Regions from separate parts of the Cobetia sp. 5-11-6-3 genome, predicted to be linked through region 2. Evidence: predicted binding sites of a transcription regulator. Region 2 holds the regulator's gene; the other holds the start of a gene.
What was found. The regulator LexA, encoded in region 2, represses DNA repair genes until DNA is damaged. The targets are predictions, from matches to a motif close to TACTGTNTANNTANACAGTA.
Positions count from the first base shown of each region.

Region 1 (3,413 bases), on a different contig from region 2:
GCAGGCCCGGAAGTCACCTTCTTGCGCGCGACCTTCTTGGCGCTCTTCAGACGGCGCTGGGCCGCCGAGATCACCAGTTCCGCCAGCGCTTCGGCCTGGTCGACATGATGATTGAGCCACAGCGAGAAGGCGTCCTTGACCACGCCGGAGACGAAGGCCGCGACACTGCGCGAGGACAGGCGCTCCTTGGTCTGGCCGGCGAACTGTGGATCGAGCATCTTCACCGACAGCACGAAGGCGGCGCGCTCCCACAGGTCATCCGCACTCAGCTTGACGCCACGCGGCAGCAGACTGCGGTAGTCACAGAATTCCTTGAGCGCCTCGAGCAGGCCGGAACGCAGGCCATTGACGTGGGTGCCGCCCAGCGGCGTGGGGATCAGGTTGACGTAGGGCTCCTGCACCAGTTCGCCGCCTTCCGGCAGCCACTGGATGGCCCAGTCGACGCCATGCTCCTCATCCTCGAAATGACCGACGAACGGCGATTCCGGCAGTCGCTCGAAACCATCGGTGGCGCCGAGCAGATAGTCGCGCAGGCCATCCTCGTAATGCCAGGCCGTCTCGCTGCCATCCGTCTCGGTCAGCACGACCTTGAGCCCCGGGCACAATACCGCCTTGGCGCGCAGCAGGTGACGCAGGCGCGCCATCGCCAGACGCGGACTGTCGAAGTAGCTCTCGTCCGGCCAGAAACGCACCAGAGTGCCGGTATTGCGCTTGCCGACGGTACCGATCTGACTCAGCTCCTCGACCTTCTCGCCATTCTCGAAGGCAATGCGCTGACGCAGACCCTCACGGCAGACTTCCACCTCAAGGCGTGTCGACAGGGCGTTGACCACCGAGACCCCCACGCCGTGCAGGCCGCCCGAGAAGCGATAGCTGTCCTGGGAGAACTTGCCCCCCGCGTGCAGCTTGGTGAGGATCAGCTCGATCCCGGTCACACCATGCTCGGGGTGGATATCAGTGGGCATGCCACGACCATCATCCGCCACCTCGATACCGCCGTCTTCCAGCAGCTTCACGCGCACTTCCTTCGCGTGACCCGCCAGCGCCTCATCGACGGAGTTGTCGATGACTTCCTGGACCAGGTGGTTGGGCCGAGTGGTATCGGTATACATGCCGGGCCGCTTGCGGACCGGTTCGAGGCCGGAGAGAACCTCGATGGAACTGGCGCTGTACTGACTCATCGCAGCCTTGTGTCCTTGGTGTTGACGTCCGGCAGACGCATCACGGATGGCGATGCTTCTGCCTGATTTTCTGAAGAGAGTCGCCGCTGGCCGAACGATCCGATGACGGATTCATCTTCCTGTCCGGCCCGCACGCCCAACCGTCCTCGACACGTTAGCAGGGTGCGACGTGGAAGGATGTCGCAAGCGACGGGGCCAGACGATGGCCGGCATGCGCCATGATGGCAGGCAGGTACTCCGCCAGTCTGGCAAATCCATGATCCCCTCCCGGCGTGAGGATCAGCCGGCAATCCTGATAGAGGCTTGCGGCATCGTTGACGTCCAATGTCTCGTCCGCCGTGGCAAGCAGCACGAGGGTGCGCTGCGGCGTGACGGGGATCGCTTCCAGTGCGGCCAGCGCCGGCCCGAATGCTTCGGTGACGGTGAAGGACTCGCCGGTATAGGGGTTGGCGTGGGTAGACCCCAGCCATGCCGTGACAAGCCTGACCGGGCGCACGGCTGGATTGATCAATACCGTGCGCGGCCCCTGACGCCATACGCTCTGCTCGCGGCCCTGGGGTCCATCGAGTCGCGCAGCCTCACGCGCGGCAAGCCAGGTGCTCAGAAAGCCACCCATGGAGCTGCCGATCACCACGATGGCGTCGTCACAGGCAGGGTCAGCCGGGTCGAGATCCAACTGCGCGCAGAGCGCCTGGTAGGCCTCCTCCACCACCGCCTGCCCGGCAGCGGGTTGAGGTGGGATGTCAGGCGCGACGCAGGGCAGACCGAATTCGGCGGCCGCACGCTTCATCAACTGCGCCTTGGGCGAGCAACTGGCCGAGTTGAAACCATGCAGGTACAACACGCCCCTGACCGGAGGAACGACAACGCCTGCCTGCGCAGGGTAATGGGGACGGCTCATCAGCGCTCCCGACACGCGCGAACCGAACGGCTCACGCTCGGTTCGCGGCAAGGTGTCTAGTGTAAACGATTGATTCCCATATAGGATAGCGAGAATACTGTATAAATCAACAGAGGATGATCACCTGCGTGATCCCCCGTCAGCGCGGGTCCTGCCCCTGGGCGGCCCACACGGACTCGATCAAGGCACGACTGGAAGCGTCCAGCTGCTCGAAGCCTTCTCCCGTGGTCATGGTCGCTTCCGTCGCGGTGGCGATCTGCTTGCCCAGCTCCACGCCCCACTGATCGAACGGATTGATGTCCCAGATGGTGGCCTGGACGAAGACCTTCTGCTCGTAAAGCGCGATCAGGGCCCCCAGGGTTTCCGGCGTCAGCGCTTCCAGCAGCAGGGTGGTCGAGGGCTGATTGCCACGATAACGCTTGTGATTCGGCTGGGCCTCGTCACCCGGTATCGCGTCATCGCCCAGCATCAGCACGCGCGACTGGGCAAAGCAGTTGGCCAGTGTCAGACGGTGCTGCGCCTTGAGGTGGGCACGGGTCTCGGCGTCCTCGACATGGTCATAGCGACGCATCGGCGCGATGAAGTCACATTCCACTGCCTGGGTACCCTGATGCAGCAGCTGATAGAAGGCATGCTGGGCGTTCGGGCCCAGCTGGCCCCACAGCACCGGGCAGGTGGAGTAATCGACCATCTCGCCATCGTTGGTGACCGACTTGCCGTTGGATTCCATTTCCAGCTGCTCGAGGTAGCTGGCGAAGTATTCCAGGCGGCCGTCGTAGGGCAGGATGGAGTGGGCGCGAATATCGAGGAAGTTGTTGTTCCAGATACCCGCCAGCGCCAGCAATACCGGCAGATTGTCTTCCAGTGGTGCGGTGCGGAAATGTTCATCCAGCTCATGCGCCCCCGCCAGCAGGCGACGGAAGTTGTCCATGCCGACATTGAGCGCGATGGGCAGTCCGATGGTGCCCCACAGCGAGTAGCGCCCGCCGACCCAGTCCCAGAACAGCAGCTGATGTTCCGGCGCGATACCCCACTCGCTCATCTTCTCCGGCTTGGCGGATGCGCCGATGAAGTGCTGGCGATTGATCAGTCCTTCCAGACGGCCTTGCGGGTCAAGGCGCGACTTCAGCCAGTCACGCGCGGTGCGCGCATTGGAGAGCGTGTCGATGGTGGAGAATGACTTGGACGACAGGATGAACAAGGTGGTTTCCGGACTGAAGGACTGCAGGTAGTCCGCCAGCTGTGAGCCATCCATGGTCGAGGCGAAGTGCACGCCGACCTCATGGACGCCCTTGGGACGGCAATCGCTCAGCGCGCTCGAGACCATCAGC
Region 1 covers NZ_BLWJ01000011.1:8,567-11,979, reverse strand. Annotated here, with positions in the region: gene parE (DNA topoisomerase IV subunit B) at 1-1,181, opposite strand, end outside; gene HXS66_RS15490 (YqiA/YcfP family alpha/beta fold hydrolase) at 1,336-2,082, opposite strand; gene pgi (glucose-6-phosphate isomerase) at 2,222-3,413, opposite strand, start outside.
Region 1: the regulator LexA is predicted to act here: its motif matches at 2,178-2,197, upstream of HXS66_RS15490 (YqiA/YcfP family alpha/beta fold hydrolase).

Region 2 (3,413 bases):
GCCGGAGAAGTATCACTTCATCCTCAAGGCGCCGGAGAAAGACCCCGATGGCCGCCCGACGCAGATTCGTTTCTCGCGCAAGGCCAAGGAGCAGTTCGTGATGACGGACGAGGATGGCAAGGCGACGGGGTGGAAGGCGACCTTCGACAACGGCCGTTGGGTCGTCGAGGACAAGCGCAAGGGAGCCAAGAGCTGATGAGCCAGCGTGGCCGCACCAATCAACTGCTGTATCAGGCCGAGTTGCTGCTGGAGCAGGCGGCCGTCGCGACGCGTGATGAGCATGCCGTCGCACGGCGCATGGCCGGTGAGGAAGGGGCGCTGGCGTTGATGGAGCTGGCATTGGCCTCGTTGATCGAGGAGTGCGCCGCGTCGGCACGCTGGCCTGAGGGCAGCTGGCGCGAGCGGCTGGCCACACCGCCGACTCCCGTGGCGGAAATCGAGCAGTTGCGAAGCCTGCAGGCGCAGCCGGACAGTTGGTTGAGCCAGCTGGTGGCCGATATCACGCGTCTGCATGAAGAGGGCGGTGCTGCCCGGCGTGAGGAAGGCCAGGCGCGTGGCGATGGTCTCATCATCGCCGCGGCGGCCAATGCGCCTCTGGCAGAGCGTCTCGCCACGGCAGTCAGCGCCATGAAGGCGTTGCTGTCACACCTTCGCGAGTCGAATGTGGAGTGGTAGCGTCGCGCCTTGCCTGACCCGAAAGCGCTGGCATGTCACGCACCTGTCATTCAGGTGACGCCCTGGCATGACGGGTGCTAGACTGGTGGCATTGTGGCAAGCCCTGCATTCTCCGGTACGACCATGGCTCTGGCTGTGGTCGTACTTTTTTCTGCATTGTCGCCAGTGACTGCAAGTCGCAGGGCCTGCCCGCCGTCAAGCTGACGATCACAACGACGCCGGTATCCTCAGGATGCCGTGCAGGAGGAATGACGTGTCCGATCCCGCCGTACTTGAAATCGTGCAAATGGAAGATGGGGAAGTGATCCTGCGTGCCGCCGAGAGTGAAGGTGAGCCACTTCTCAGTATCCGCATCTCCGATGAAGCTGCCGATCTGCTGCGTGACAATCGCTTCGAGGTCGCGCGTGAGATGATCGACCACGCCATCACCCGCACCCGCCTGTGGGATGGCGAGGATGATGAAGACGAGCAGTCGGAAGGCATGGTGCACTGAGCACTTCCCGCATGTCTGCCAGCCACGAAAAAACCCGCCAATCGGCGGGTTTTTTCGTGGATGCCCAGATGACGACAATCGTCATCTGCGCGTCAGCGCTGTGAGGACAGACTGCCTGCGAGCCTTGAGATCAGTGCAGGCCGCCATCGCGGATCACGCCCACGCCGAGGCCCTCGATTTCCAGGCTGTCCGTGCGCAGATCCACCTTGATGGGCGCGAAGTCCTCGTTCTCGGCTTCCAGCCATACGTAATGGCCATCGCGACGGAAGCGCTTCACCGTCACTTCATCCCCCAGACGCGCCACCACGATCTGTCCGTCACGCACGCTGCTCGTGCGGTGCACGGCCAGCAGGTCACCTTCCAGAATGCCGACATCCTTCATCGAGACCCCGCGCACGCGCAGCAGATAGTCGGCGGCAGGCGAGAAGTAGTCACTGGGCAGCGGGCAATGGCGATCGATATGCTGGCTGGCCAGGATAGGGCTGCCAGCGGCCACTTCCCCGATGACCGGCAGGCCCTGCTCGCTATCCTCTTCCGCCTCGGCCAGAGACGGCACGCGGATGCCCCGCGAGGTGCCCGGCACCATCTCGATGGCTCCCTTGCGCTTCAGGGCACGCAGATGCTCTTCCGCGGCATTCGGTGAGCGAAAGCCCAGTGCCTGGGCGATTTCGGCACGCGTTGGCGGATAGCCTGAGGACTTGATGGTCTTGATGATGAAGTCGAAGACATCCTGCTGGCGCGGAGTAAGCGGCTGAGTCATGGGCATTGCCTTTGGCCTGGGCGGCATCTGAGCTGACGGCACGGGGTGTGCATCCATACAACTGTCATTGTATCCAGTCATGGCGGTCATGCAAGGCATCGTGGGTGCTTTGGCAGCAACGTTGCCGGCATCTTCGTCGACATCGACATGCTGACGCGAGACAGCGGGTGTCCGGGACGCCCCATGACCATCCCGTCCCTGAATGTCCCGTGTGAATGCGCGTCCTGCCGGTCTTGGCTGTCGAGTGTTTGAAACAACCAGCAATTGCCAGTCATGGCATGGACAGCTAGAATTATCTTGTTTCAAACGAATGTTCGTCGGGCGCATCCGGCTACCGGTACACAGGCCCTGTGTGTCCTGTGCTTCTGTCCTGTGCTCGGGACACGGCTCGTGGCAGCCTCCGCCTCGGAGTCGCTGCCTGACACGCGGTGCGTGAAGACCGACATGTCGTTTGATTGACCTGCGTGAGAAGAGTCGCCCCCCGGGCCACGGCCTTGCCGTTGTCCGGGGGGACAAGGACTCCCGTGCCCCCTCGTGACTGATCACCTGACAAGGCATCCGCCCATGGCCCAGACCGATACCGTTACCCGTATCCTCGATACCGCCGAGGTCCTGTTTGCCGAGCGAGGCTTCGCCGAAACCTCGCTGCGCAATATCACCAGCAAGGCCAAGGTCAACCTGGCGGCGGTCAATTATCACTTCGGCTCAAAGAAGTCATTGATCCAGGCAGTGTTCGCCCGCTATCTCGACCCCTTCAGCGAGCGTTTCCATGCGGCACTCGACAGTGTCGAGCAGCAGCATGCCGGTCGTCAGGTGCCGCTGGAAACGCTGCTGGAAGTGATGGCGCGCACGGTGCTGGAGGTGCCGGCCGAGCGCAACAGCCTGCGTACCTTCATGCGCCTGCTCGGGCTTGCCTATACCCAGGGGCAGGGCCACATGCGTCGCTACATCCGCGAGCATTACGGCACGGTCTTCAGCCGCTTCGCCGAGCTCCTGAAGCTTGCGACGCCGGACCTGCCAGACAACGAGCGCTTCTGGCGTCTGCACTTCATGCTCGGCAGCGTGATCTTCACCTTCTCGGGACTGGACGCACTGCGCGATATCGAAGAGGCCGAATACGGCCATCACACCAGTGTGCGCGAGCTGATCCAGCACATGCGTCCGGTGGTGGTCGCGGCGATGGCGGCTCCGCTGCCGGCCTCGCTCGGAGATGGTGAAGCGGTCACCCAGGCGGCCAGCTGATGGCTTGCTGGGTGGCGGTGGATCTCACCCGCCAGCGTCTTGAGATACGCAATGACGCGCCCAGTGGCAGTCGTGATGCGCCGCCCCCCGCGGCTGACCCTGACACGCTGGTGCATGCCTGTGCGATCTCCAGCGGCCTCAACGGTATCGGCGAGCTCGATGGCAGCGGTTGCACGCCGACCGGCTGGCATGTGGTTCGCGCCGCGATCGGGGAGGGCAATCCGCGTGGTGCCGTCTATCGTG
Region 2 covers NZ_BLWJ01000001.1:620,050-623,462, reverse strand. Annotated here, with positions in the region: gene topA (type I DNA topoisomerase) at 1-196, shown strand, start outside; gene HXS66_RS02555 (DUF6586 family protein) at 196-675, shown strand; gene HXS66_RS02550 (hypothetical protein) at 929-1,168, shown strand; gene lexA (transcriptional repressor LexA) at 1,299-1,928, opposite strand; gene HXS66_RS02540 (TetR/AcrR family transcriptional regulator) at 2,493-3,170, shown strand; gene HXS66_RS02535 (L,D-transpeptidase) at 3,170-3,413, shown strand, end outside.